Regions from separate parts of the Dactylosporangium sp. NPDC006015 genome, predicted to be linked through region 1. Evidence: riboswitches for the same ligand, from Rfam matches in the RefSeq annotation. Region 1 holds a riboswitch; each other region holds the start of a gene.
The links. A riboswitch is a leader RNA that binds a small molecule or an ion and turns the genes downstream of it on or off. The one in region 1 is predicted to bind cyclic di-AMP.

Region 1 (7,115 bases):
CCGATGCCCATGAAGAACCGCAGCACGTCGGGGGCGATCGGGGCGGCGCCGCTGGCGGCGTAGCGGACCCGGCGGACGCCGATGCGGTCCTTCAGCGCCCGGTAGCACAGCAGCCAGCCGATCGCGTACCGCAGCCGGCTGCCGGTGGTGTGCCGCCCGCCGTTGGCCTCCAGGGTGGCGCCGATGCGGTCCGCGACCCGCAGCCACAGCCGCGCGTTGGCCCGCTTGAGCGGCGACGCCCCGCCGAGCCGGACGGTGATGCCGGCCATCATCTTCTCCCAGATGCGGGGCACCCCGAACAGGATCGTCGGCTGCACCTCACGCAGGTCGGCCTGCACGGTCGCGATCGACTCGCCGAAGTGGACGGTGACGCCGGCGGCGGCGTTGAACCAGACCGTGAAGACCCGCTCCGCGACGTGGCACAGCGGCAGGTAGGACAGGGTCAGGTCGTGCGGCCCCGGTGGCGGGTCGGTGAACCCGCCGCCCTCGACCAGGACCCGGATCGCGAAGTCCACGTTGGCGACGGTGAGCATCGCGCCCTTGGGCCGCCCGGTCGTGCCGGACGTGTAGATCAGCGTGGCCACGTCGCCGGGGTCCGAGGCCAGCTCGATCGGCTCCGCGTCCGCGTGCGACGCCAGGAGGTCGCTCCACGCGATGAGCTTCGGGTGCTTGTACCGGCCGCGGATGCCCCTGGGCTCCAGGTAGACGATCCACTCCAGCCCGGGGCAGTCGTCCAGGACCGCCAGGGCCTTGTCCACCTGCTCCTGGTCCTCGGCGAAGAGGATCCGGGCGCCGGAGTCGGCGAGCATGTGGCGCACCTCGTCCGGCGGGTTCGTCGGGTACAGCCCGACGGTCGCCGCCCGCACCGCGACGGTCGCCACGTCGACGAAGAGCCACTCGGAGCGGTTCTCCGACTGGATCGCGACCCGGTCGCCGGGCTGGACGCCGAGCGACCTGAGCGCCCGGGCGACGGTCTCCGCGGTCTTCCAGTAGTCACGCCAGGTGATCTCGCGCCAGATGCCGCGGTGCTTCTCCCGCATGGCGACGGCGCCGGGCGTGCGCTCCGCGTGCCGCCTGACCAGTTCGGCGATCGTCATGCTCGCTCCACCTCCCCCAGGTAGGCGCGCAGGACGTCGGGGTTGCTCTGCACCTCGGCGGGCGTGCCGGTGGCGACGGGGACGCCGAAGTCGACGACCATCACCCGGTCGGCGAGGTCCATGACGAGCCCCATGTCGTGCTCGACGAGGATCATCGGGACGCCGAGCTTTTCGCGGACGTCGAGGATGAAGCGGGCCATGTCCTCGGTCTCCTCCAGGTTCATCCCGGCGACCGGCTCGTCCAGCAGCAGCAGCTTCGGCTCCATCGCGAGGGCCCGGCCGAGCTCGACGCGCTTCTGCACGCCGTACGGCAGCAACCCCACCGGCAGCCGGCGCCACTGCGCCAGTTCGAGGAAGTCGACGATGTCCTCGACCACGGCCCGGTTGGCGATCTCCTCGCGCCGGGCCCGGCCGAGCCACGCGATCGCGGCGAGCGTGCCGTAGCGGATGTGGTGGTGCCGGCCGAGCATGAGGTTCTCCAGCACGGTCAGGTGCTGGAACAGCTCGACGTTCTGGAAGGTGCGCGCCACGCCCAGCTTGGCGACCTTGTCCGGGCGCAGTCCGGTGAGGTCGGCGCCGTCGAGGGACACCTTGCCCTGCTGCGGCCGGTACACCCCGGAGATCACATTGAAGATCGACGTCTTTCCGGCCCCGTTGGGCCCGATGACGGCGAAGAGCTCGTCCTTGGCGACGGTGAACGAAACCCCGTCGATGGCTTTGACGCCGGCGAAGCTGAGCCGGACGTCTTCGAAACGCAGCACGGCGACTCCTGATTTTTCTATGACAGCCAGCGCTTGCGACGCTTGTAGTGCTTCACGTCGCGGAAGGACCGCTCGGCCCGTCCCAGGTAGAACTCGCGGATGTCGTCGTCGGCGAGCAGTTCGGCGGCGGGCTTGTCGAGCACGACCTTGCCCGTCTCCAGCACGTATCCGTGCTCGGCGATCGACAGCGCCATGGTCGCGTTCTGCTCGACCAGCAGCACGCCGGTGCCGGCCTGGTTGATCTGCACGATCAGGTCGCGGACCTGCTCGACCAGGCGCGGCGCGAGCCCGAGGCTGGGCTCGTCGAGCAGCAGGTACGCCGGGTCCGACATGAGCGCCCGCCCCATCGCCAGCATCTGCTGCTCGCCGCCGGAGAGGTAGCCGGCGATGCTGCCGCGGCGCTGCGCGAGCACGGGGAACAGGGTGTACATGCGGTCCATCGCCTCCGCCCGGCCCTTCGGGCGGGTGTGGGCGCCGAGCCGCAGGTTCTCCTCGACGGTCAGTTCGGCGAAGGTCCTGCGCCCCTCCATCACCTGCGAGACGCCGCGGCGGACCACGGCGGCCGGTTTGAGCCGGTGGATGGGCTTCTCGTCGAGCGTGATGGCGCCCTTGGTGATGGCGCCGTCGTGGACGCCGAGCAGGCCCGACAGGGCCCGCAGCAGCGTGGTCTTGCCGGCACCGTTCGCGCCGAGCAGCGCGACGATGCGTCCTGGTGGGACCTGCAGGCTGACGCCTCGCAGCACCAGCATCACGTCGTCGTAGACGACCTCGAGGTTCTGGACACGCAACATCCGGTGACGCTCCTCCGGGGGTGTTCGGAGTGGGCGAACTATGTGCATCGACGGTGAATAAAGTTACGTGTATTTAACCGGGTCTCAGAGCAGAATCAAGCCCCAATTGTGTGTCCGTCAACACCATCTTCTGTGGTGCGTCACTGTCCGATGTGGAGCGACAACCCGCCGTGATTCGGACTTTTGGGGTAATCGATATTCAACAACGCTCGCGGGTTTCGCTTCGTTGGTGATCACGTTAAGTTATGTCCTGGCCTGCACGGCAGTCCGTCGCCCACCCCGGGCGGCGCCGGGCAAGCGCCGCCGAGTCGAGCGCCGCTCTGGCGCTGTCGAGCCGGGGACCCAGGGTCCTTGGGGTGAATCCGCACAGCGCGGTAGGGCGCACTCTTCCCGCCCGAACCCGTCAGCTAACCCGGTAGGCGGTCGGTGAAGAAGGGTCATCCCTTGTCCGCTGGACACCGCACCAAACGGTCCCTGCTGCGCACGCTCTTCATCGGGGTCGTGTCGCTGGCGATCGTGGCGCCCGCGAGTGTCGCCAAGGCCGATCCGACAGCGGCCGAGATCGACGCCCAGATCCAGAAGGCGGGCGACGAGCTCGAAGACCTGGTCGAGGCCTACAACAAGATCAATGGCGATCTGGCCGCCACCCAGGCGGCCGCCGCCGAGCTGCAGAAGAAGCTCCAGCCCTACGTCGACAACATGGCCAACGCCAACGCCAACGTGGACGTCATCGCCGTCGCGGCGTTCAAGGGCGCGGGCAGCCTGCAGAACCTCAGCATCGTGCTCAACGCGCGGTCGTCCGACACGCTCATGGACCAGCTGACCACGCTGCAGCAGATCGGCAAGCACCAGCAGCACGAGATCGCCGACTTCACGTCGGCCAAGTCGAAGCTGGACGAAGAGAAGAAGAAGATCGACGAGACGCTCGCCGCGGAGACCGCGCAGAAGACCGAGCTCGAGACCAAGAAGAAGAAGATCGAGGGCGACGTCAAGAAGCTCGAGGCGCTCCGCCGCCGCTCCACCACCGGCGGCACCGGCTCCACGGGTGTCAAGGTCGCGCTCGGTGCCGAGTGCACGTCACCGGCGAACGCGGCGGTGGCCTTCGCCTGCGCCCAGCTCGGCGAGCCCTACAAGTGGGGCGCCGCCGGACCCAGCAGCTGGGACTGCTCCGGCCTGACCATGGGCGCCTGGAAGGCGGCCGGCGTCATCCTGCCGCACAACGCGGCGCAGCAGTGGAGCAAGACCACGCACATCTCACGGTCCGCGCTCTCCCCCGGCGACCTGGCGTTCTTCCGTGGCCTGGGGCACGTGGGCATCTACATCGGCAACGGCAAGATGATCCACGCCCCGACGACGGGGCGGAACGTCGAGGTCCAGTCGATCGACGGCCGCAGCGACACGTACGGCTACGGCAGACCGCACAAGTAAGCCCTGACAGCACGTCGAAGAGGCCATGCCCGGCAAGATTGGGGCATGGCCTCTTGGGATCCCGAGCAGTACAGCCGCTTCGCCGAGGAGCGGGCGCGGCCCTTCCACGAGCTGGTGGCGCGCATCCAGACCACCGCGCCGGTCGCGGTCGTGGACCTCGGGTGCGGGCCGGGCACGCTGACCGCGACCCTCGCGACGCGCTACCCGGACGCGGCGGTGCTCGGCATCGACTCCTCCCCCGAGATGCTCGCGAAGGCGGCAGCGCTCGGCACCCCGCAGCTGTCGTTCCAGCTCGGCGACATCGCCGGGTGGCGGCCGCAGCGCGGCTCCGTGGACGTCATCGTCGCCAACGCCTCCCTGCAGTGGGTCGACGACCATGCCGCGCTGATGCCGACGCTCGCCGCGGCGCTCGACGACGGCGGCACGCTCGCGTTCCAGGTCCCGACGGGCGGGCCGATCCTCGACGCGGACATCCTGGACCCGACCGTCCTGGGGCCGCGCGGCGCGACGCCGGTGCGGGAGCCGGCCTGGTACGTGCGCACCCTCGCCGGGCTCGGCCTGGCCGTGGACGCGTGGGAGACGACGTACTTCCACGTCCTGCCCGGCGAGGACCCGGTGCTGGAGTGGTTCAGCGGGACCGGCCTGCGCCCCTACTTCGACGCCCTGTCCGGTGCGGAGCTCGACGACTTCCGGGCCAGGGTGGCCGCCGCGCTGCGCGAGCGCTACCCCCGCGAGCCGTTCGGCACGATCCTGCCCTTCCCGCGCCTCTTCGTCGTGGCCCGGCGCCCCTGACCCCGCCCACCGACCGCCGGCCCGCCACCCCGGGCCCTGGCACCGCGACCAGCCGGGCCGCCACCCGGACCGCGGCAGGCACCGCCAGGACACGGCACGGCACGGCCAGGACACGGCACGGCCAGGACACGGCACGGCACGGACACGGCACGGCCAGGACACGGCACGGCACGGACGCGGCACGGCACGGACAGGGCAGGGCAGGAGCGCCGCCCAGCCGGCCCGGACGCCGCCGACCAGCCGGGAACGCCCCGCCCACCCGGACCGCGGCACGGCCAGGACTCGGCACGGAGGGGACGCCTCTGTCACCCGGGCCGGGGCGTCGCCGGTCGGGCCGGAGGACGGGCCGCCGGCGGGCACGTCGGCGGGCGAGCCGGGCGACGCGTCATCGAAGGGACCCGGCGGGCGATTCCCGGCACCGCGCCGCCAGCCGGGCACCCGCCCCGCGCCGCTCCTGACGCTGCGTTACGGGCCGGGGCGCCGGCGGCCGGTCCCGGGGCGTCGTGCCGCAATGTTGAGGGCGAGCCGGCACCGCTACGGGACGTGGGCGTTGATCGATGGTCGGTGACCTAAACGAGACCTAAGCGTCCCAACATGTGGAAGCAGCCCCCGACCGGGACGGTCAGGGGCTGCGGGTCGTCTGCGGGCTAGGCGGCCTGGAGGCCTTCGGCACGGGCCAGCTCGCGGAGACGGCCGAGGGCCTGGATCTCCAGCTGGCGGATGCGCTCACGGGAGAGGGAGAACCGGCTCGCGACCTCGGTCAGCGAGTGCTCGCGGCCGTCCTCCAGACCGTAGCGGGCGCGCATGATGCCCGCGGACCGGTCGTCGAGGTGATTGAGCAGACCCTCGATGCGCTGGCGCTCCAGGGCGGCGAGGACCACGTCCTCCGGCGACGGTGCGTCGGAGTCGGAGACCAGGTCGCCGAGGCTGGTGTCACCGTCGTCACCGACCGGCGTGTCGAGCGAGACGGTGTCCTGGGACCAGCGCTTCAGCTCGTGGACGCGCTCGACGGGGACGCCGAGGGCGGTGGCGAGCTGCTCGGGCTCGGGGTCGTTGCCGAGCTCGCGGGTCAGCTGACGCGCGACGTTGCGCATCCGGTTGACGTCTTCGACGAGGTGGACGGGCAGCCGGACCGTGCGCTCCTGCTGCGCGATCGCCCGGCTGATCGCCTGGCGGATCCACCATGTCGCGTATGTCGAGAACTTGTAGCCGCGCACGTAGTCGAACTTCTCGACGGCGCGGACCAGGCCGGTGTTGCCCTCCTGAATGAGGTCGAGCATCGGCATGCCGGACCGCACATAGCGCCGCGCGATCGACACGACGAGCCGCAGGTTGGCCCGGATGAACCGGTCCTTGGCCCGCTCGCCCTCGTCGACGAGGCGCTGCAGCTCGGCGGCGCTCACACCGTCGGGCAGCCGGCCCTCGTCCAGCAGGTGCTCCGCATAGAGACCAGCCTCGACCGCCTTGGAAAGCTCGACCTCAGAAGCGGCGTCGAGCAGCGGCGTGCGGGAGATCTCATGCAGGTACACACCAACCAGGTCACGCTCTTCTGCACCTGTATCGGGTCGCATCTCCACTTTCACGTTCTCCACCTTCGGGCCCCTCCCCGTCCATCCTTCGCCTTCCCCGTTTCACCCTGCTAAAACGGGTGCCCCCCGGGTATGCCCCCTACACAACGGTCACGTGGCCTGCGGAATTCCACCCTCGCGGGCGATTCCGGTGACGACCCGTGAGAGTTGCACCACTTACCTAGACGACTCGGGAGCAGCTCCGGTTCGCTTCGGTTGCAACAAGTGATACGTGGTATTCCTGCCCGTCAGACGCCTAAACTCGCTGTGAGTTCCCTGGGAACGACGTTCGATGGGACCGGGGTCACCGCTGTTCATCGGCAAGAGTCGCCCGCATGACAGGCAAATGCACATGTATCCGCAGGAATCGACGCGGGCAGCGGTCTGTCGAAATGCTGACTGGCTCGTCACACCACCCCCTACCGTGCGTGCCATTCCCGCAACAGCTCGACTTCTTCCTCTTCGGTGAGACCAGTAATGTGGCGAGTGTCACTGAATGCCGCGAGTGTGGCGGCCGCCGTTTCGGGAAGGGGGCGGGGTTGCAGGCCGGCGGCGAGCGACCGGGTGACGTCCCGGGTGAGGAACCCGCCGTATTCGGGCAGCGGCAGCCACAGGGGCAGGGACCGCGCGCCCGACCAGGGCACGACCGCGTGGCCGGTCAGGAAGTCCTGCGGCACC
Region 2 (7,115 bases), on a different contig from region 1:
CGCGGTTGACGGCGACCTGGTCGTACAGGCGGCGGGCGGTGGCGTTGGTGTGGTGGGTGGACCAGTAGACGCGGTTGCAGTGGCGGGCGCGGGCCCAGTCGGCGACGGCGGCGATCAGGGCGCGGGCGACGCCCTGGCCGCGGGCTGACGGGGCGGTGAAGAGGTCCTGCAGGTAGCAGACGTCGTCGGTGGTGGTGCTCGCGTGGACGAGGAAGTGCGCGATGCCGACGAGCTGGCCGTCGAGCTTGGCGCCGAGGGCGTGGATGCGGGTGTCGGCCTGGAAGCCGGCCCACGCGGCGTCGAAGCGGTCAGGCGGCAGAACGCGTTCGTAGAAGGTGTTGTACCCGGTGAAGAGGACCTCCCACACGGCGCGGTCTTCCGTGGTGAGCGGGGCGACGGTGACCATGGACAGACCCTACAGAAAGGCTGTCCCAGCGTGACGGTGGTGGAGGATGCCGAGGAGACGATCACCGGGGAGCTGCGGCTGCTTGCGATGCTGCTCGGGGCGGTGCTCGGGACGTGGATCGCGTGGACGAGCCCGGAGCACGGGCACGAGCCGCGGTGGGTGCTGTTCGCGGTGCTGGCGGCGGTGCTCGGGGCGGCCAGCGGCGAGGCGTTCGGGTTCGGCGCGGCGCGGTGGCGGGACCTCGGCACGGTGCACCGGGTCCGGCTGTTTCACGTGCTGCACCTGGTGCTCGCGTCGGTGGCGGTGGCGGTCGGCCTGGTGGCGGCCACGCCGTTCGTGCTCGGCGAGCAGGGGCTGACGGGCCGCGGGCTGGCCCTGTCGGCGATCGCGATCTGCGGGGCGCTGCCGTCGGCGGCGACGCTCGGCGCGGTCCATCGGGTGGCCCGGCGCAGGATCGAGGGCTCGCCGGGGCAGCAGCTCAACACCCTGCTCAGCCTGCGGCGGCTGGTGAGCCGGCTGCTCAACCAGCTCGGGTTCCTGGTGCTGCTCGTCACGCTCGTCAACGGCGCGGCCACGGGATGGGGTGCGGAGCTGCCGAAGGCGGCGGTGCTGTTCTCCGGGGCGGTCGCCTCGTTCGTCGTCGGCGTCATGTACGTGCCGGCGAGCACGACGTTGCGCCGCCGGTGCGCGCTGTTCGTCGACCGGAACTTCCCGCTCACCGATGTCGCGCTGGGTGATCTGGTGGACAAGGCCGAGGAGCGGTCGAAGCTGGAGAAGCTGCTCGGCATCGACCAGACGACGTTCGGGGAGCTGCGCAGCGGACTGGTCATCATCAGCCCGTTCGTCGTGAGCGCGCTGGCCGCACTCGTTCCCACGAAGTTCTGAAGACGGAAGAAGTTTCTGAAGACGGAAGAAGTTCTGAAGACGAAAAAGGGGCCCCGGGGGAAGGGGCCCCTTTCTACGAAGGACTTCAGTTCGAGGCGAACGTGCCCTCGGCGAACGTGGCGTCGAGGCGGGCCTGCAGGGCCTCGAGCTCGTGGAACTCGCTGGAGGAGGCCGACTCGGAGCCCTCGGCGGCGAACGTGTGGTCCGTCTCGGCGGCGGAGTGGTCGTAGGAGGTGTAGTCCGACTCCTCGTACTGCACGCCGCTCGGGGTGGTGTAGGACATGTGGTGGCCCTGGTCGAAGCTGGTGTTCTCGGCCGAGGCGTGGTCCTGCTCGTAGACGCCGAACTGCGAGTCGTAGTTGTTCTCGCTGGCGTCGACCTCGTGCATCTGGTCGAGGGACTCGTGCTGGTCGCCGGTCTCGAACTCGCCGTACTCGCTCATGTCGTTCTCCTTTGTGGAAGTTTATGTGGTGTTCGCTGCGTTCTTGCGATGTGCTGAACACTACGGACGTTCGTCGAAGGTCAACTCCCGGAAACGTGCCACGAGGGGAAGCTTGCTGTGCGGGTGAACGAACTGCTCGTCGAGGGGTACGGGCGACTGCCTGATCTGGTCAGGGCCGCGGTCGAAGGGCTCAGCCCGGAGCAGCTGCGGTGGGCGCCGGCGCCCGGCGCGAACACGGTCGGGTGGCTGGTCTGGCACCTGACGCGGGTCCAGGACGACCACATCGCGGAGCGCATCAACGGCGCCGAGCAGCTGTGGGTGACCGGCGACTGGGCCCCGCGCTTCGGGCTGCGGCAGGACCAGCACGACACCGGCTACGGTCACACGGCCGCGCAGGTCCAGGCGGTACAGCCGGAAAGCGCCGACGTGTTGATCGAATACTTCGAGGCGGTGTCGGCGCGGACCATCGCGTGGCTGGAGAAGCTCACGGAAGAGGATCTCGACCAGATCGTCGACGAGCGATGGGACCCGCCGGTGACGCTCGGGGTGCGGCTGGTCAGCGTCCTCGACGACGACGCGCAGCACGTGGGCCAGGCGGCATACGTGAGGGGACTGATTCCCTGACAGGCGGCCGTGAAACGTCATGGAGGACACACGGCCATCACCCGCCGGGAGTGGTGTACTTGATCTGCACGATCCACACCCCTGTCGGGAGATGCAGATGGACGAGCGTGCACAAGGACGCCACCGCGTCGTGATCGTCGGCGCCGGCTTCGGCGGACTGTTCGCCACCAAGGCGCTCAAGAACGCGCCGGTCGACGTCACCCTGATCAACGGCACCGCCTACCACCTGTTCCAGCCGCTGCTGTACCAGGTGGCGACCGGCATCCTGTCGGAAGGCGAGATCGCGCCGCCGATCCGGGAGATCCTCAAGCGGCAGGACAACGCGAAGGTGCTGCTCGGCACCGTCACCGAGATCGACCCGGAGGCGAGGACCGTCACGGCGGTCGCGCCCGGGACGAGCTACACCGTGCCGTACGACTCGCTGATCGTCGCCGCCGGCGCGTCGCAGTCCTACTTCGGCAACGACGCGTTCGCCGAGCACGCGCCCGGCATGAAGAGCATCGACGACGCGCTGGAGCTGCGCGGGCGGATCTTCGGCGCGTTCGAGCTCGCCGAGCTGGAGACCGACCCGGCCGCGATCGAGCGGTGGCTGACGTTCGTCGTGGTCGGCGCCGGTCCGACCGGCGTCGAGATGGCCGGCCAGATCGCCGAGCTCGCCCACCGGCACCTGCCGGGGCAGTACCGCAACATCGACCCGAAGCACGCGCGGATCATCCTGATCGACGCGCTCGACACGGTCCTGTCGAGCTTCGGCGACCACCTGTCGACGAAGGCGCTGCGGCAGCTGCACACCATGGGCGTCGAGGTCGAGCTCGGCACGAAGGTCGTCGACGTCGACGAGACCGGCATCGAGGTCGAGACGCGCAACGGCCGGCAGCGGATCGAGTCGATGACGAAGATCTGGGCGGCGGGCGTGGCCGCGCCGTCGCTGTCGACGCAGCTGGCGAAGGCGACGGGCGCCTCGACCGACCGGGCCGGACGGCTGGAGGTCGAGCCGGACTGCACCGTGCCGGGCCACCCGGAGATCTTCGCGATCGGCGACATGATGTCGCTCAACCGGCTGCCGGGCGTCGCGCAGGTCGCGATCCAGAGCGGCCGCCACGCCGCCGGCCAGATCAAGAAGCGGCTCGCCGGCGAGGCGACCGGTCAGCCGTTCAAGTACTTCGACAAGGGCAGCATGGCCACGATCTCGCGCTTCTCGGCGGTGGCGAGCGTCGGCAAGCTGCACTTCTCCGGGATCGTCGGCTGGCTCATGTGGCTCGCCGTGCACCTGCTCTACCTGGTCGGCTTCAAGAACCGGGTCACCGCGGTGCTGCACTGGTTCGTCAGCTTCATCGGCCGCGGCCGCTCGGAGCGGGTCGCCACGTTCCAGCAGGTCTTCGCCCGCCGCGCGCTGCAGGAGTACCGCCAGCACCTGCCGTAACCGTCGGAAGGCAAAGAGAAGGGCGCCCCACTCCCCGGGGCGCCCTCCTGGTCTTCGGCGACTAGCAGCTGAGCGAGCCCGCTCCGACGCCCACGCCGAGGATGCCGACGAAGCGCTGGTACGCCGCGACCCGGCTCTGCACCTGCGCGGGGTTGCGCCCGCCGCACTCGAGGCTGCCGTTGATGCTGCGGATCGTCTCGCCGAAACCGGCGCCGTTGACCATCGCGTTGTGCGGCGTCATCGTGCCCGGGCCGGTCTGCGTGTTCCAGTACCAGAGCGCGGTCTTCATCGCCACGGCCGGGTCGGTCTGCACCAGGTTCGGGTTGCGCAGCAGGTCGATGCCGAGCGCGTCACCGGCGGCCTTGTAGTTGAAGTTCCAGCTGAGCTGGATCGGCCCGCGGCCGTAGTACGCGGCCTGCCCGGCGGGGCAGCCGTACGGCTGGCTCGTGTCGCAGTAGTGCGGGTAGTTTGCGGTGTTCTGCTCCACGATGTACACCAGGCCGCCGGTCTCGTGGTTCACGTTCGCGAGGAACGCCGCCGCCTCCTGCTTGCGCTGGGCGTCCGATCCCGTCTTCGCGAACGCCGGGTAGGCGTTCAGCGCCGCGACCAGGCCGTTGTACGTGTAGAAGGGGTTCCGGTTCGGGAACATCTGGTTGAACTGGGCCTCGCTGACGACGAACGCCCCGTTCGACGGCGGGTTCGTGGTCGGGTTCGGCGGCGGCGTCGTGCCGCCCCCTCCGCCGTTGCAGGTGTACGGGTCCCAGTACCAGGTGCTGATCGTCGGGCTGTACCCCGGGTTGTCGTGCTCGGCGATGTAGTACTTACCGTCGGTGAACTTCACGATGTCACCGGTCACGTAGTTGCGACCCTGCACCCACGCCGGGAAGCTGCACCCGCCCGCGGACCCGGTCTGCGTCGGCGGCTGCGGCGTGCTCCCGCCGCACGACCCCTGGTCCTGCCACACGCCGGTGTTCCCGGGCGGCGCCTCGTTCTGCGTCCACCACTTGGCGAGGAAGTTGTGCCCGTTCCGCGACACCGTGGCACCCCCGGTGTACACGGCCGACGCCTGCCACGCCGGCGCACAGGTGGCCGCCGACGCCGGCAGCATGTTGAAGACGGCGATGACGCCACCGACGACGGCGGTCGCGGCGAGCCCCGCCCACAGGCGCACTCTGGACACCAGATCACTTCCGTTCAGATCGACGCTGAGCCCCCATCCGACCAGCCACCACCGCGGTACAGGAGCAATCACATCGATTTATGAAGAATCTTTACGGTTCCCCTAACCTCACCTTTCCGAGGTGACTCGGGGTGACACGGGGTGACCGCGGGGTGGCGTAAAACAATCGCCCGGGCGAGAACGTTGCCGTCGGGGTGAGGCCAGTTGAGTGATTTCCGTCACGCGAGATTCTTTCGGCAAGCTTAGGCGACCTGCTTGGACGGCGCGGTTTCGAGAGGTGCGTCACAGCGGCGGACAGGCAGTACGCTGCGCGGTCTGATCGCCCTGGGTAGGCTGGCCGTCGGTCCCGTCCGACATGGCGCCGCCCCCCGCGGCGCCGGGCGCGACTGCCGCCCAATCGCCGGCTCGACACCGGCGAATCGGGGACCCAACCGCACAGTGGGGTGAATCCGCGGGCAACCGCGGTAGGGGTCGTTCCGTCCCGAACCCGTCAGCTAACCCGGTCGGCGGCCGACGGAAGGAACAACGAGCCAGATGTCATCACGACATCCCGGTCGGCGGATCATCGCCGTCCTGATGACGGCCGCCGTCCTTTTTGGGATGGCCGCCACTCCGGCCGCCGCCGAGCCGGGAGACGACACGGGCGACGAGGGATCCAACGCGTCCCTCGCCCAGGTCCTCGACGAGAGCACCCGCGCGTGGATCGAGGCCAAGGACAAGTACGACGCCTCGGTGAAGAACCAGGCGGACCTGACCGCCAAGCTCGCCCAGACCGAGGCCAACCTCGCCAGGGTCACCGAGCAGGTGTCGGCGATCGCCGTCGCCGCGTACCGGACAGGGCCGCTCACCACGTTCGTGGCGCTGATGGACTCGGGGAGCCCCACCGGCTTCGCGGAGCGGGCCGGCTCGATCGACGAGATCGCCCACCACAACGACAACCTGCTGCGCGAGCTCAACCAGCTGAAGCGGGACCAGGCGGCGCAGAAGACGGCGCTCGAGGGCGAGGTCAAGCTCCAGCAGGAGCAGGTCGCCGTCATGGCCGCGAAGAAGAAGGAAGCCGAGAAGGGCCTGGCCCAGGCGGGCGGGCCGAGCAACGGCTTCGTGTCGGCCAACCTGCCGCTCGCGCAGCCGTCGCCGCGCAACGCCAGCGGCGGCTGGTCCTCGGAGTCGTGCAAGCAGAACGACCCGACCACCAGCGGCTGCATCACGATGCGCACGCTGCACGCGATGCAGCAGGCGCAGGCGGCGGGCTTCAAGCGGTTCGTGTCCTGCTACCGGCCGAGCGGGCCGTACGAGCACCCGAAGGGCCGCGCGTGCGACTTCTCGGTGCAGGCCAAGTCTGGCTTCGGTGGCGTCGCCGCCGGTGAGGACAAGGTCTACGGGGCCAACCTGGCGACGTACTTCGTGAAGAACGCGGACCGGCTCGGCGTCATGTACGTCATCTGGTTCAAACAGGTGTGGACACCCGCGGTCGGCTGGCACCACTACAGCGGCGTGGGCGGGGACCCCTCCAGCGACCACACCAACCACGTGCACCTCTCGCTCCTGTAAGCACCGCCAAGACCTCACGTCTGCGTACGGCCGGCCGATAGGGCAACTGTCGACCGGCCGACGCAGGGTGAGGGGATCCGAAGTGAAGCACCGACTCGTGACGCGCAGCGACTTCGACGGCCTGGTGTGCGCCGTCCTGCTGCGTCACCTGGACCTCATCGGCGACATCACGTTCGTGCACCCCAAAGACGTCCAGGACGGCACGGTCGACATCGGACCCGACGACATCCTGACGAACCTGCCCTACGCGCCCGGCGCCCACCTCGTCTTCGACCACCACCACTCGGAGACCCTGCGCAACGCGGGCGACAACATGGACGACCGGACCAACCACATCATCGACGCGGAGGCCCCGTCGGCGGCCCGCGTCATCTACGACCACTTCGGCGGCGCCGCGCGGTTCCCGAACGTGTCCGACGAGCTGATGGAAGCGGTCGACAAGGCGGACTCCGCCCAGTACGACATCACCGACATCCTGCAGCCGGTCGGCTGGACGCTGATGAACTTCCTCATGGACAGCCGCACGGGACTGGGCCGGTTCCGGCAGTTCCGGATCTCCAACTACCAGCTGATGATGCAGCTCATCGACGCGTGCATCGACCAC
Region 3 (7,115 bases), on a different contig from region 1:
AGGGCGGATCCGGAGATGAGGTCCGGGTGATGCGCGACTACCTGGCGGGCAAGGGCGTCGATCCGGCCAGGATGGTCGTCGACCCGCACGGACTCGACACCTATGACACGTGCCGCCGTGCCCGCGACGTGTACGGCGTGACGAAGGCCATACTCGTCAGCCAGGAGCTGCACCTGCACCGTGCGGTGACGCTGTGCCGGCGGCTGGGCGTCGACGCGTACGGGGTGCCCGCCCTCTGCGAGGGATGCCAGCAGGTGACGATCTGGTACAACACGGCCAGGGACGTCGCGGCCGGGCCGAAGGCCGCCTGGGAGGCCCTCCGGCACCGACAGGCCGCAGTCGTGTCACCACCGGATCCATCCCTGCTGCAGGCGATGCGCTGACCCGCCCACCATCGTGGTTTTGGGCACGTCCGGCAGGCACCGGCGGCATACTTGACCCGTCCACGGCGCCGACATCAGATCGGCGCTTGTCCATGCCTGGCCCGATGGGTGGTGCGTTACCGGTGATGATCCCGCGTCCGGGGGTTTCCGGCTGATGGTCACCGTGCTGCGCACCGTCGACGACGTCCTCGCATGGGCGGAGCTGCTGGTCGGGCCGCCGCTGCGCACCGCCGTCGGGCGCCTCCCGGAGCCGTCGCGCGAGGTGGCCGAGCTGCAGCTCGGCGGGCTCGACGAGGATCCGCCCGCCGCCCGTACGCGCGCCGCACTGACACTCGTCTGCGCGGGCGCCGTCGGTGGTGACCCGCACGACGCGGTGGCGGGCGCCGTCGCGGTGGAGCTGGTGCACCACTGGTCGGGGCTGCAACGGGACCTGTTCGACGGCGACCTGACCCGCCTGCACCGGCCGACCGCCTGGAGCGTGGTGGGGCCGCACCCGGCGACGCTGGGCGGGCAGGCGATGCTGGCGCTCGCGTTCGACGTGGCGGCGACCGGCGACCCGACCAGACGCGTGCCACGCCCGCTGCGCCAGGCCAGCCGCGCCACGCCCGACACCGCGCCGTCCGTGCCGGCTGTGCCGTCCGTGCCCTCCAGGGAGCCGGTGCGGCAGGACCGGGCGACCCGGGACAGGTTCACCGAGCAGCACGGCACCCCCGACCCGTGCGCCGACGCGCGGCGGCAGTCCGGGGCGGCATCCGTCGACCGGGCCGGCGTCCGCATCCTCGGCGACACCGTCCAGCAGCTCCTGCACGGCCAACACACCGACCTCAGCACGGCCCTGGACCCCGTGCTGCCCCGGCACCGCTCCGGCAACGACCTGCTCCGCACGTGCATCTCCGCGGTCGAGCAGCGCAGCGGCGCCCTCTTCGGCTGCGCGTGCGCCCTCGGCGCGCTCGCCGGCGGCGGCGACCCGGCACGGGTCGAGCAGCTGCGGCTGTTCGGGGTGCGGCTCGGGCTGGCCGTCCGGTTCGCCGAGGACCTGCAGGGCATCTGGGGCGACCCGGCCGTGACGGGCCGCCCGGCGTTCGCCGACCTGCGCGGACGCCGCCGCTCACTGCCGGTCGCCGCCGCCCTCGCCGCGGGCGCCGACGAGCTGGCCGACCTGCTGCACCGCGAGACCCGCCTCAGCGAGGCCGACCTGGAGCGCGCCGCGAAGGTCGTCGAACGCTCCGGCGCCCGCTCCTGGTGCGCCCAGCAGGCCGACGACCTCCTCGCGCAGGCCCTGGTCGCCCTCGACCTGGCGATCCCCGAGCCGGCCGCGGTCGCCGAGCTCGTCGCCCTGGCCCGCTGGGCGACCCGCCACCCGGCCTGACCAACACCCCCGCCGGCGATCCACAAACCCGCGCCTGACCGGCGACCCATGAACCGGCGCCTGACCGGCGCGACCCGAGAAGGCGCGCCGGCCGGGTGCGGGTGAGCGTCAGGAGAGGGCGGCGACCACCTGCTCCGCGCGGGTGGCGTGCTTCTGGTACGCGCCCGGGAACGCCGACCGCTGCACCGCCTGGGCCGCGGCGGTCACGCTCATCCGCTGCCAGCCCTCGACCCGGTTGAGGGCGTTGTAGAAGAGCATCGCGGAGTGGGCGGGGTTCATCAGCTCGGCGACGGTGCCCCAGCCCTGGCTGGCCCGCTGCTGGAAGAGCCCGACCGAGTCGTGGTCGGTCGAGGTGCCGTCGTGCGGCAGCCCGAGGGACGCGGGCACGGCGGAGCTGGCGACGTTGTACAGGTCGCTCTCCTGCATCGCCGTCGCGATCGCCACGACCAGGGCCCGGTCGGGCATGCCCTGCGCCCGGCCCTGCTTGACGATGATCGCGGCGTTGTCCATCTGCCGCTGGTCGAGGCCGGCGACGGGCTTGACGACCGGCGGCGCCGGCGGCACGGGCGCGGCGGGCACCGCGACGGCCAGGGGCCCCGTCGCGGGCGCCGGCGCCGCATCGGCGGAGGGCGCGGACGACGGCCCCGAAGCGGACAGGGACGACGGCGACGGCCAGGACCAGGCGGCCGCGGACTCGGCATACGCGGGGCCGGTGAACATCGACGCCGGCGAGTCAGCCGGCAGGGTGCCCAGCAGCGTGGCGGACAGGACGGCGACCGAGACGGTGCCGGCCCTGGCGCCGAGCACGGGCACCAGCCGGCGATGTCGCGGGTGGAACTGGCGTGGCAACACCTTCAATATGGGCTTCACTACTGATGTTTCCTTCGTTTGCAGGCAGAAGACATGCGGCATCGGCACGCCGCCCGAGGACGGCATGCTGGAAGGGGGGAACCAGTGGTGAGGTGTTACGAGGGCGCGCGGGCGGCCGGCATCGACGCAGACTCCTTCCGGTGCCGCCTACCGGGTTAGCTGACGGGTTCGGGCGGGAAGTTTCGCCCTACCGCGGCCAGGCCGCGGATACACCCCAGAGGACGCGCATGGGTCCCCGGCTCGCGAAGATCGCGACTCGACGGCGCCCGCCCGGCAGCACCGATGCGGTGCAGGTCGACCGGAGCGGACTCAACGACCCTACTGGGCCGTCTCGGGCCGGGCCAACCGCAGCAACGGCAATCCACCCTGAGCACCCGGACGCTCACCGAACGCCGTCACCCGTCTGGTCACCTCGCCGGCGTGACGACCGCCCTTGACCAGGTACATCGCGCGGTCGGCGGCCCGCAGCGCGGCGCCCGCGTCCTCGACCGTGTCATCGATCACGGCCACGCCGACGCTGACCCTGACCCGCATGATCTGCCCCTGGTGCGTGACGGGTGCGCAGACGGCGCGTTCGAGGCGGTCGACCAGCACGCCGAGGTCGCCGGCGGCGACGTTGCCCATGAGGACGACGAACTCGTCGCCGCCGAGGCGCGCGACGGTGTCGGTGGGCCGCACCAGCGACTGGAGGCGCTGCGCGACGGCGACGAGGACCGCGTCGCCGGCCTCGTGGCCGAGGGTGTCGTTGACGATTTTGAAGTCGTCGAGATCGCAGAAGAACAGCGCGCTGATCACCTGCTCGGTGCGGGCCCGCCGGATCGCGGCCGCGAGGGGTTCGGCGACGGCCTCGCGGTTGGCCAGGCCGGTCAGCGGGTCGCGGGAGGCCCTGCGCACCAGGTCGGCCTCGGTGGCCTTGCGGCTGGTGATGTCCTGCACCTGCGTGATCGCGAACGCGGGCGACCCGGCGACCACCGACATCGTCGCGGAGATCCAGATCGTCTCGCCGTCGCCGCGGACGCAGCGCACCTCGTAGTCGCGGATCGTGCCGGCGCCGCCGGCGAACACCTCCCGGCTGCGCTCGAAGTCGTCAGGGTGGATGAAGTCGCCGAAGCGCATCGAGACGAGCACGTCCTCGTCCCGCCCGAGCAGCTCGCACAGCGCGGGGTTGACCCGGACGAGGCGGGTCGTGTCGGCTCCCTCCAGGCCGATCATGCACATGCCGGTGCCGGCGCCGTTGAACGCGAGCCGGAACGCGGCCTCGCTCGCCTCCAGGTGCTGCCGCTCCCGGCGCAGCGCCTCGACCAGGTTGGCGTTGTTGATCGCGATGCCGGCCTGCGCGGCGAGCATCTCCAGCAGCTCGCGCTGGAACGCGCCGGGCCGCCTGCCGTCGGCGGGCAGGTCGACGCTGAGCACGCCGACGAGCGAGCCGTCGGGCGCGCACAGCGGCGCGAACAGGGCGTCGAGGGGGTGCCAGCGCTCCTCCTCCGGGATGCCGTCCGCGCCGTCGGGGGCGGCGGGGATCCAGGACTGGATGCCGTCGTTGTGCCGCTCGTGCGGCAGGAACCGCAGCTGCCCCCACTCGTCGGCGGCGGCGAGGTGCGCGTCGAACTCCGCCGCCGGGTACCGGACGCCGAGCAGCTCCGCCCGCGCCTCCTCGGACCCGGCGATGGCGACCGCCTCGTACACACCCTCCGGATGCAGGTAGTTGACCACGGCGGCGCCGAACCCGACGTGCTCGACGACGGCGTCGGCAATCCGGTTCAACGTCTCGACGACGGTGCTGCCGGTGTTGATCCGCCCCGTGATCCGGTAGACGGAACGGATGGCGGCCATCGCCATGTCCCGATCTCGATCCACGGCTCGCCTACCCCGATCCGGCCGACCCTGCAGCCCTCACATCGACGCAACGCCTCCGATCCTAAGCAATTGCGGGCGCGGTCCGCCGCCACGCGGACCCGGGTCAGCGCCGCGGCTGACGACGGCGCGGCGGCGGCCGGCTTACGGTTCCGGCTCGACATCCCGTCGAGCCACACAAAATCGCCTGAAAGGTCGCCATGCCACACAAACTCCGCCGCCTCGTCGCCGGGGGCTGCCTGGTCGCCGCCCCGCTGGTGTACGTGGCGGGCCTGCTCACCGACCCCGCGCTGCGCGCCGGCGACGCCGCGGACGGCGCGTACGGCCGCCACCCCGGTCAGGTCTCGGTGAGCGCCGCGCTGCTGCACTGGAGCTGGGTCCTGCTCGTGCCCGGCATCATCGGCATGATCCACCTGGTCCGCCGGCGCGCCGTGCTCTTCGGGCACATCGCCGGGCTCGTCGCGCTGCTGGGCGTCGTCAACTTCTCCGCGCTGATGCTCGGCGACTTCTTCTACGCCCGGCTCGAGGCGGACCTCGGCACCGCGGCGGGCGACCGCCTCGCCGACGCCGCCTTCGCCGCCGGCGGGGCACAGTGGGGGTTCCAGGTGCCGGGCTTCCTCGGGCTGCTCGGGGTGCTCCTGCTGGGGTTGGCGCTCGCGTACGACCGGCGCGTCCCCTGGTGGGCACCGCCGGCGATGCTGGCCGGGATGCTGGCCGGCCCCGTCTACCCGATCGGCATGATCGCCGGCAGCCTGCTCTACATCGCGGGCTCGGGTGTGATCGGCGTACGGATGCTGCGGATGACCGACGCCGAGTGGGCTCAGGAGCCGGTGGCGGGCGGGACCGCCGCGGCGCCGAGCGGGAACGTGGCCGCGACGGTGTAGCCACCGCCGGGCCGGGGCCCCGCGTGGAGGGTGCCGCCGTGCAGGGCCGCCCGCTCCCGCATCCCGGCGAGCCCGTGCCCCGTGCCGGCGACCGCGGCCGACCCGTCGTCGCTGACCTCGACGGTCAGCGCGGGCGGCGGGAAGCCGATCGTCACCTCCACCGTCGCGGCCCGGGCGTGCTTGAGCGTGTTGGTCAGCGCCTCCTGGACCACGCGGTACGCGGCCAGCCCGAGCGCCGGCGGCACCGGGCGCGGCGTGCCGGTCGTGCCGATCCTGACGTCGAGGCCGGCGGCGCGCAGCGGCGCGGCGAGCCGGTCCAGCTGGTCGAGGCCGACCGGCGCCCGCCCGTCACGCAGGACGCCGAGCAGCATCCGCAGCTCCTCGACCGTCTCCCGGCCGGCCCGCTCGACGCTGTGCAGCAGGTCGCGTTCCCGTTCGCGGGCGGGGTCGCCGGCCAGCAGCATCCGCACCCCGCCGGCCTGCAACGTCATCAGGCTGACGTGGTGGGAGATGACGTCGTGCAGCTCCCGCGCGATGCGGGTGCGCTCCTGCGCGGCGGCGACCGCGGCCCGCTCGGCCATCCGGATCGTCCGCTCCGTCTGGCGCCGCAGCAGGACGCCGCTGCCGTACGCGACGCCCATGAAGATCGCGCCGATCAGTCCCTCCGCGAGGTCCTGCCCCGGCAGCGTCTGCAGCAGGGCGTAGGCGGCCAGGACGGTGGCGGCGCCGGCGGCCCGGGCCCGCCGCCCTGACGCCGCGCTGCCCACGGTGTGCACGAGGATGAGGTTGGAGTAGAACTGCCAGGCGGTGAGCGGGTAGTCGTCGTCCAGCACCGCGAACCGGAACAGAGCTGACAGCGCCGTCAGCGCGGCGAGGGTCGCGACCGGGAACCGGCGGCGCGGCAGCAGGATCACGCCGGCGAGCAGCGCCCCGGCGGCGACGAGCCCGGGCCGGTGCACCTGCCCCGGGCCGGCACCGGCCCGCCCGTACGCCTCGACGACACCGGCCCCGGCGACCGCGAGCGCCAGCACGGCGTCGAGCCAGGACGGCCGCGACGGCCCGGGAGCGCCGGTCATCCGCCCGGCCGGACGAGGCCCGCCTCGTAGCCGTACACCACGGCCTGAATCCGGTCGCGCAGCCCGAGCTTGGTGAAGATCCGGCCGACGTGGGTGCGGACCGTCGCCTCCCCCATCAGCAGCCGCGCGCCGATCTCGGCGTTGGACAGCCCGCGGACGAGCTGCTCGAGGACCTCCCGCTCCCGCCCGGTCAGCGTGTCCAGCGCGGGCGGCGCCACGGGCTCGGGGCGGGCGGCGAACGACGCGATCACCCGGGTGGTCACCGCCGGGTCGATGAGCGCGTCGCCGGCCGCCGCGATCCTGACCGCGTCGACGAGCTGCTCCGGCGGTGACACCTTCAGCAGGAACCCGCTGACCCCGAGCCGCAGCGCCGCGTGCAGGTGCTCGTCGGTGTCGAACATGGTGAGCAGCACGACCTTCGGCGGCCGCGGCCCGGCGAGCACCTCCCGGGCCGCGGCCAGCCCGTCCAGCCGCGGCATGGCGATGTCCATCACGAGCACGTCGGGCCGCAGCCGCTGGACGGCCGCGACCGCCTCCACGCCGTCGGACGCCTCGCCGACGACGGTGATCGATCCGGCGGCCGCCGTCTCCACGACCAGCCGCAGGCCGGCCCGGATCATCGCCTGATCATCGGCGATGACCAGCCTGACCTGCTCAGACATACCTGCAGGATAGCCAG
Region 4 (7,115 bases), on a different contig from region 1:
GCAGGTCGTCGATCGTCACCGGCAGCGCCGGCAGCCACCGCTCGACGACCCCGGCGGCGCAGGCCGCCAGCAGCAGCGGCCGGTCGCGTTCGGGCACCTCCGGCAGCAGCGACCCGGCGAGCCCGCGCCGTGCGGAGCGGCGCAGCACCCTGTACACCTGCCGCCTGGTCGCAAACGGCGTGGTCAACGCCAGCCGTCGCAGCGCCGCGTCGGACACCGGCAGGCGGATCGCCGCGGACAGCGCCCGCCCCCGCAGCTCACCGTCCCCGAGCGCCCGCTCCACCGCGGCGACGTCCCGCCGCACGACCGCGACGAACAGCCCGTCGTGCCGCTCGTCGATGTCCCCGCCGTCGAGGCGGGCGTGCAGCTCCTGGTACTCCTGCTGGCTCATCCCGAGCGCGAACCGGGCGATCGCCCGCCTCCGCGCCGGCGCGTCGAGTCCGTCCGGAATGGCGTCGAGAAGGCTCAAGGCGCCCACGATACCGAGCCGCGGACGTCCGCACCGCACGCGATTGGATCGGACGCGCCGGGGTAGCCGGTGAACGGTCTGCCGGCATCGCGGGAAGGAGTCCACCGTGCAGCATCGACCGCTCGGCCGGACGGGCGTCTCATGCGGCGACCCCGCCGGCAACGGCTGGGTCAGCCCGTTCCTGCGGCCGGAGGCCCGCCGCCGATGATCACCCGCTACGGCTCGCAGCCGTCCACGCCCGGCCCGGCGGAGAACTTCACCGGCGAGGTCCGCGTCCAGCCGCTGTTCGCGCCCGAGGAGACGGCGCCGTACAGCGGCGCGTACGTCACGTTCCAGCCCGGTGCCCGCTCGGCCTGGCACACCCACCCGGCCGGCCAGCGGCTGATCGTCACGGAAGGGGCCGGCCGCACGCAGCAGGAGGGCGGGCCCGTCGAGGAGCTGCGCCCCGGCGATGTCGTCTGGTGCCCGCCCGGCGTCAGGCACTGGCACGGTGCCGGCCCGGCGTCGCCGATGACTCACCTCGCCCTCACCGGCGTCCGGGACGGCCGGGCCGTCGAGTGGCTGGAGAAGGTCACCGACGAGGAGTACGACCCGCGGCCGGCGGGCCCACCGGGCCCGGGCGGCACCGCAGACGCGTGACGGGGATCAGGCCACCGGGAACGCGACGTCGAAGACCTCGTCGCCGGGCGCGGCGGAGGGGAAGTCGGTCCAGTACGTCTCGCGGGGCCCAGGGGCAAGGTCAAACCGCCGTCAGATCAGGAACGACCGGCGGGTCTCCGCGCCCACGTTGATGGTGCCGACCAGCGTGCCGGCGTGGTCGTACACGTCCGTGCTCCGGTTGCTGCGCATCACCTCGCGGATGCCCGGTGGCAGCGCCGGCGGGTCATCCTCGGTCAGGCGCATCCGGGTCGCGGCGGCGATGAGCAGCGACACGAGCCGGGCGGCGTCGGCGTTGACCGGGACCCGGCCGTACTCCCAGCCGGACACGGTGAGGTCGAGCAGCTCCAGCGTGTGCACCAGCAGCAGGTTGGGGTCGGTCAGCACCATCGCCCGCTTGGCGTCGGCCTCGACGGCCGTCAGCGCCGCCGCCAGGTGCACGTACGGGAACAGCCCCGTCGGCAGCTCCGTCAGGCGGTACCGCAGGTGCGGCCCCATCTGCCGGTACAGCGCCCGGTAGTCGCGCCGGTCCACGCGGTGCCCGCGGACCTGTGCCTGCACGTCGGCGTGGGCGTGCTCGGCCGTGTCGTGCACGATCCGGGTCGCCGCGGACAGCCCGTCGTCGCCGGCGAACACCTGCGCCAGCGAGGCCGCCTGCTGCTGCCACCCGCCGGCCACGTGCGGGCCGTACCGCTGCCGGACGTCGGCCAGCAGCGCCTCCTGCCGTGCCGGGTCGACCAGGACAGCCCTGCCGGCCGCCTTGCGCCGGAACCACCGCATGCCCCGCTCCTCACCTCACGCCGATCGATCATGATGTCGGTACGACCAGTACACCATTCGACGTCGACGCATTCGTTGCCCGTCCACCCGGGGGCTGGGTGGCAACGCATATATGGTGGGGGTATGGCTGAGGTTGTCCTGTTCCACCACGCACAGGGGCTGACGGCGGGCGTCGTCGCGTTCGCCGACGCGCTGCGCCGGGCCGGGCACACGGTGCACACCCCCGACCTGTTCGACGGGCGCACCTTCGACAGCATCGAGGCGGGCATGGCATACGCCACCGAGCTCGGCTTCCCCGGCGAGATCCTGGACCGCGGCGCGCGGGCGGTCGCGGACCTGCCGGCCGAGCTCGTCTACGCCGGCTTCTCCCTCGGCGTGCTGCCCGCGCAGATGCTGGCGCAGACCCGCCCCGGCGCCCGCGGCGCGCTGCTGTGCTACTCGTGCGTGCCGGTCACCGAGTTCGGCGCCGCCTGGCCCGCCGGCGTGCCGGTCCAGGTGCACGGGATGGACGCCGACCCGATCTTCGTCGGCGAGGGTGACATCGACGCCGCCCGCGACCTGGTCGCCGAGGCGAAGGACGGCGAGCTGTTCCTGTACCCGGGCGACCAGCACTACTTCGCCGACAGTTCCCTGCCGACCTACGACCCGGAGGCGACGGCGCTGCTCATCCGGCGGACCCTCGACCTGCTGGGCTGACGGCCCGCAGCGCGTCGAGCAGCCAGGCGTAGGCGGGCACGGCCGCCGGTCCCGGGTCGGTGCCGTGCAGGACGGCGAGCTGTACCCGGCAGCGGTCGGGCCTGCTGGTCACGGTCGACTCCTCGGTCGTGTCCTACCAGGTTGGAAGCGGTTCGCGGGCGTCGACCCACTCGGCGGGCACGCCGTCGAGGCCGGTGCGGGCGGCGACGATGCCGCCGACGATGGCGCAGGTCGTGTCCATGTCGCCGCCGGCGCTGACCGTCGCCCACAGCGCCTCGGCGAGGTCGTCCAGGTGCCGGGCGGCGCACCAGATCGCGTAGGGCACGGTGTCGGGGGCGGAGATCAGCATGCCGCAGCCGACCTCGCCGGCGATCCACTCCGGCTCCCGGTCGAACGGCCGCCGGCAGAGCAGGCGGAGCCGCGTGGCGACCTCGCTGTCGGGTGTGCGGTCGGCGACCCGCGGCAGCAGCTCCCCGGCCGGCACCCGCCGTGCCGCCAGCGCGGCCGCGACGGCCACGGCGACCGCGCCGGCGGCCGCCTCGGGGTGCGCGTGGGTGACCGCCGCGGACAGGGTCGCCTGCTCCACGACCAGGTCGAGGTCGTCGGCGAACCAGGCGCCCAGCGGGGTGACGCGCATCGCGGCGCCGTTGCCCCACGAGCCCTGGCCGTCGAACTGGGCGGCCGTGACCGACCGCCAGGGTTCGCCGTCGCCGATGGCCTGGAGCACGCCGTGCATGGACGGGCCGTAGTTGCGGTACGGGTCGGCGGCGTACGCGCCGGCGGGCCAGGTCGTCCTGCTCGACCCGGCCGTGCTCGCGCAGCGTCTGGTACAGCGAGACGGTCATCGCGGTGTCGTCGGTCCACGGCCACGGGCCCTGCGGCACCAGCCGCTCCTCGATCTGCCACCGCATCTGGTCGGCGGGCCGGAAGAACCAGGTCTCGCCGAACGCGTCGCCCAGCGCCGTCCCGTGCAACGAGCGGGTCGCGGCGTCGACGTCGGTGATCACCGTCCGATCGTGGCAGCCGGTCACCGCGCCTGTCGAACCGTTTCCGCGCACCACCCGCCACGCCGTGCAGCCGGGCGGCCGGGCGCATGACAGGCCGGCGGTCAGGCGAAGTCGGCCGCGGTCATGCCCTCCGGATGGCCGGGCGGCCACTGTACGAGCTCGATGCGGTACCCGTCGGGATCGGTGAGCCAGGACGTGGCCATGCCCTCGCCGTGGTCGGTCGGCGGCCCGGCCGCGATGCCCCTGCCGGCCAGGTCGGCGACCGTGGTGCCGAGGTCGCCGACCTGGATGACGAGGTGGTTGACGGCGCCGGTGTCGGTGACCGGCCGGGCGGGGTCGTGCACCAGCTCGAGGCTGACGAACGGGTCGCCGGGCAGCTGCAGCATCGTCAGGCTGCCGAACCTGGTCTCCGGGACGTGGCCGACCTTCGCGTAGCCGACCGCGGTGTAGAACGCGAGCGAGCGCTCCAGATCCGTGACCCGCAGCCCGAGATGCAACATGCGCATGCCCGGCAGACTACCGTCCGTGACTACGCGACCCTGCCGTAGCCGTACAGCGTGTCGATGTCGACGGGAGCGACCTTGACGACCGTGCGGCTGTTCGGGGCGTGGATGATCTGGTTGTTGCCGATGTAGATGCCCACGTGCCCGAGGCCGTTGTAGAACACCAGGTCGCCGGGGGCGAGCTGGCTGCGGGAGATGTGGCGGACCTTCGACCACTGCTGCGCGGCGTTGTGCGGCAGCGTCACGCCGGCCGCCTTCCACGCCATCATGGTCAGGCCCGAGCAGTCGAACGTGTTTGGTCCGGCCGCGCCCCACACGTACTTCTTGCCGAGCTGTGCCCAGGCGTAGTTGACGGCCTTGCCGGCGTTGCCGGACACGGCCGGCGGCTTGGCCGGGGTCGTCGCCGGGGGAGGGGTGGTGGTCTTGACCTTCGCCGCGGCGGCGGCCGCCTCGGCCTTGGCCTGCAGCGCGTCGAGGCGGGCGATGTCACCCTCGATCTTCTTGCGGCGGGTCTCCAGCTCCGTCTTCTGCTGGCTCTGCGCGGCGAGGGTCTCGTCCAGGCGCCGCTGCTCGGTGTCGAGCGCGCCCTTCGCCGCCGTGTACGCCGCCAGGTCCCGCTGCTGGCTGTGCGAGATCTGCTGGAGGGTGCCGACGCGGGCGGTGAGCGTGTCGGTCGACGTCGCCCCCAGCATCAGTGACAGAGTGCCGAGGTCGCCCCCGGTCTTGTACGCGTTGACCGCGAGCGCCGAGGCGTTGTCCTGCGCCGTCGCCATGGTCTCCTGCAGCGGCGCCATGTCGGCCCGGAGCTTCGTGATCGCCGCCTGGGTGGTCTCCAGGTCGCCGTTGACCTTGTTGTACAGCTCGACGACGTGCTCGACCTCTTGGTTGCCCTTGTCGATCTGGGCCTGGAGCTCCTGCGGCGTCGGGTCCGCCTGCGCGGCGCAGGCCGGGGCGATCATTGCCGCCACCGCCAGCGCGACGACCGAGGCGCGGAGCGTCGTACGTCCGTTGAACACGGCACAGTCCTTCTTCGCTGACCGCCTACCGGGTTAGCTGACGGATTCGGGCGAGAAGAAGGCGCGCCCTACCGCGCCCCGGTGTGGCGGGCGCGGATTCACCCCATGGGGAAGCCCCGATTGGTTCCCCGGCTCACCGGCCGCACGCATCGTGCCCGCGCGACCGACAACTCGGCGGTGGCTGCCCGGCCACCCCGGCGGGGCGGGCGATGTCCGGCAGGCCGGCCCAAACGTAACGCCGGACCACACTGCCGGCGCTCGATCTAAGCCACACTTAACGTAGACACAAGACTGACCTGCCCGGCTCGTCACCGGTGGCGGTCGGTGGAGCGGGCCATGACGGCCAGGCCGGCGACGGCCAGCAGGGCGAGGGCGGCCGGGATGAGGAACACCCGCGGGAGCCCGATGGCGGCGGCGCCGGTGCCGCCGGCCGCACCGCCGAGGGCGGAGGCGAGCGCGGTGGAGCTCATGAAGATCGCGGACGCGGTGGCGACAGCGGTCGGCAGGAGCCGCTGGGCGACGATGATGCCGAGCGTGGCGAAGACGCCCCACACGCCGCCCATGAGGATCTGCCCGGCGAACAGACCGGCGGCGTTGCCGGTGACGGCGAAGCAGACGTTGGCGGCCACGCCGAACCCGGCGCCGAGGACCATCAGCTCCATCATGCCGGTCCGGCGGGCCACGACCACGGCGACGGGCATCAGCACGATCTCGACCAGCGGCTGGATGCCGATGACCGCGCCGCTGAGGCCGGCCGGGAAGTGCAGCTGGTCGTTCATGTACAGCGGGAGGTACGCGTACTTGACGGGCTCGCCGGCGTACACGAGGACGTAGAGGCCGGTGAACGCCAGCAGCGGCAGCATCGCCCGCAGGCCGGGGCCCCGGTGGCCGACCCCCGGCGCGTCGCCGGGTCCGGCCGGTGCCGCCGGTGCTGTCCGGAGCGCGCCGAGCGGCACGATCTGGGCGAGCGTGCAGACCGCCGTGGCGACCAGCATGGTGCGCAGCGACGTCTGCGCCGCCAGGAACGACCCGGCCACCGGGCCGACGACCCAGCCGCCGGTCAGGGCCATCCGCACGACGGCGACCACCCCGTCGTTGTTCGGGCCGGGGTGCGCCTTGAGCTCGTCGTGGACGGCGGCGAAGAGCTGCGACGTCGCGGCGCCGCCGAACCCGCCGACGACGGCGCTGATGACGTAGGGCATCCACAGCTCGGTCGAGTACGCGATGCCGATCCAGCCCACGAACCCGGCGGCGGCGCAGATGCGGAACAGCCCGAGACGGCGCCCGGTGCGGTCGGACCGCCGGCCGACCAGGAACCCGGCCACGGGCGCGGCCAGGTTCGTCAGGTAGAACAGCCCCGCCGCGGTGAGCGAGGCGTGCAGGTCGTTGACCAGGAACGTCGCGATCTGCGGGGCGGCGGCCGAGAAGCCGAGCGCGGACAGGAACACCGCGAGCGTGGCGCCCCGGTAGAGCGGCGACGCGAGGGTCAGCCGCAGCGCCGACGCGTGCGCCGTGGGCTTGTCGAGCGCCGGATCCGCCGGCTCGACCTGCTCGGGAAGGACCATGTCTGCGTGCCTCCGCTCCGCGCTGCGGGGCAGCGGCTCGGCGTGATTCTTCCAATGGAAGAATCTGGGGTCAAGCGGCTCCGGGCCCGTCCGTCGGCGACGAGGGGAGCAGCCGCTCGAGCAGGGCCAGCGCGCGCCGTACGTCCACCGCCTCGGGGTCGAGGAGCCACTGCAGCTGCAGCCCGTCGGAGGCGGCGATGACCAGCGCCGCCGCGTCGTCGGGATCGATGTCCGCGGCGATCGCGCCGGCGCGCTGGCCGGCGCGGACCCGCTCGGCGAGGTGCGAGCGCAGCAGCCGGAAGCGGTCCCGCACGAACTCGTGGGTGAGCGGGTGCTGCCCCGCCTGCAGGGCGTCCGTGGTCAGCGTGGCGTAGAGCTCGACCAGGCCAGGGATCGTGCGGTTGCGCTCCGCGCTGCGCTCC

Region 2: it holds a riboswitch for cyclic di-AMP, as region 1 does, so the genes downstream of both, ABZ321_RS07390 (hypothetical protein) here and ABZ321_RS37680 (NlpC/P60 family protein) in region 1, are expected to answer to the same signal.
Region 3: it holds a riboswitch for cyclic di-AMP, as region 1 does, so the genes downstream of both, ABZ321_RS14800 (hypothetical protein) here and ABZ321_RS37680 (NlpC/P60 family protein) in region 1, are expected to answer to the same signal.
Region 4: it holds a riboswitch for cyclic di-AMP, as region 1 does, so the genes downstream of both, ABZ321_RS08770 (NlpC/P60 family protein) here and ABZ321_RS37680 (NlpC/P60 family protein) in region 1, are expected to answer to the same signal.

The regions. Positions count from the first base shown of each region.
Region 1 covers NZ_JBEXUD010000029.1:13,121-20,235, forward strand. Annotated here, with positions in the region: gene ABZ321_RS37665 (AMP-binding protein) at 1-1,097, opposite strand, end outside; gene ABZ321_RS37670 (ABC transporter ATP-binding protein) at 1,094-1,858, opposite strand; gene ABZ321_RS37675 (ABC transporter ATP-binding protein) at 1,876-2,649, opposite strand; cyclic di-AMP (ydaO/yuaA leader) riboswitch at 2,941-3,085, shown strand; gene ABZ321_RS37680 (NlpC/P60 family protein) at 3,094-4,077, shown strand; gene ABZ321_RS37685 (methyltransferase domain-containing protein) at 4,123-4,869, shown strand; gene ABZ321_RS37690 (sigma-70 family RNA polymerase sigma factor) at 5,517-6,440, opposite strand; gene ABZ321_RS37695 (NAD-dependent epimerase/dehydratase family protein) at 6,857-7,115, opposite strand, start outside.
Region 2 covers NZ_JBEXUD010000003.1:248,722-255,836, forward strand. Annotated here, with positions in the region: gene ABZ321_RS07360 (GNAT family N-acetyltransferase) at 1-406, opposite strand, end outside; gene ABZ321_RS07365 (hypothetical protein) at 437-1,291, shown strand; gene ABZ321_RS07370 (hypothetical protein) at 1,377-1,733, opposite strand; gene ABZ321_RS07375 (DinB family protein) at 1,851-2,357, shown strand; gene ABZ321_RS07380 (NAD(P)/FAD-dependent oxidoreductase) at 2,455-3,780, shown strand; gene ABZ321_RS07385 (glycoside hydrolase family 19 protein) at 3,842-4,960, opposite strand; cyclic di-AMP (ydaO/yuaA leader) riboswitch at 5,349-5,485, shown strand; gene ABZ321_RS07390 (hypothetical protein) at 5,495-6,511, shown strand; gene ABZ321_RS07395 (exopolyphosphatase) at 6,594-7,115, shown strand, end outside.
Region 3 covers NZ_JBEXUD010000007.1:142,707-149,821, reverse strand. Annotated here, with positions in the region: gene ABZ321_RS14810 (ElyC/SanA/YdcF family protein) at 1-383, shown strand, start outside; gene ABZ321_RS14805 (polyprenyl synthetase family protein) at 538-1,752, shown strand; gene ABZ321_RS14800 (hypothetical protein) at 1,861-2,601, opposite strand; cyclic di-AMP (ydaO/yuaA leader) riboswitch at 2,752-2,894, opposite strand; gene ABZ321_RS14795 (diguanylate cyclase) at 2,941-4,455, opposite strand; gene ABZ321_RS14790 (hypothetical protein) at 4,677-5,360, shown strand; gene ABZ321_RS14785 (histidine kinase) at 5,297-6,436, opposite strand; gene ABZ321_RS14780 (response regulator transcription factor) at 6,433-7,098, opposite strand.
Region 4 covers NZ_JBEXUD010000004.1:52,885-59,999, forward strand. Annotated here, with positions in the region: gene ABZ321_RS08735 (hypothetical protein) at 1-469, opposite strand, end outside; gene ABZ321_RS08740 (cupin domain-containing protein) at 674-1,108, shown strand; gene ABZ321_RS08745 (hypothetical protein) at 1,220-1,906, opposite strand; gene ABZ321_RS08750 (dienelactone hydrolase family protein) at 2,030-2,602, shown strand; gene ABZ321_RS08755 (hypothetical protein) at 2,571-2,714, opposite strand; partial or broken gene ABZ321_RS08760 (ADP-ribosylglycohydrolase family protein) at 2,736-3,759, opposite strand; gene ABZ321_RS08765 (VOC family protein) at 3,711-4,115, opposite strand; gene ABZ321_RS08770 (NlpC/P60 family protein) at 4,139-5,128, opposite strand; cyclic di-AMP (ydaO/yuaA leader) riboswitch at 5,136-5,315, opposite strand; gene ABZ321_RS08775 (MFS transporter) at 5,437-6,693, opposite strand; gene ABZ321_RS08780 (helix-turn-helix domain-containing protein) at 6,764-7,115, opposite strand, start outside.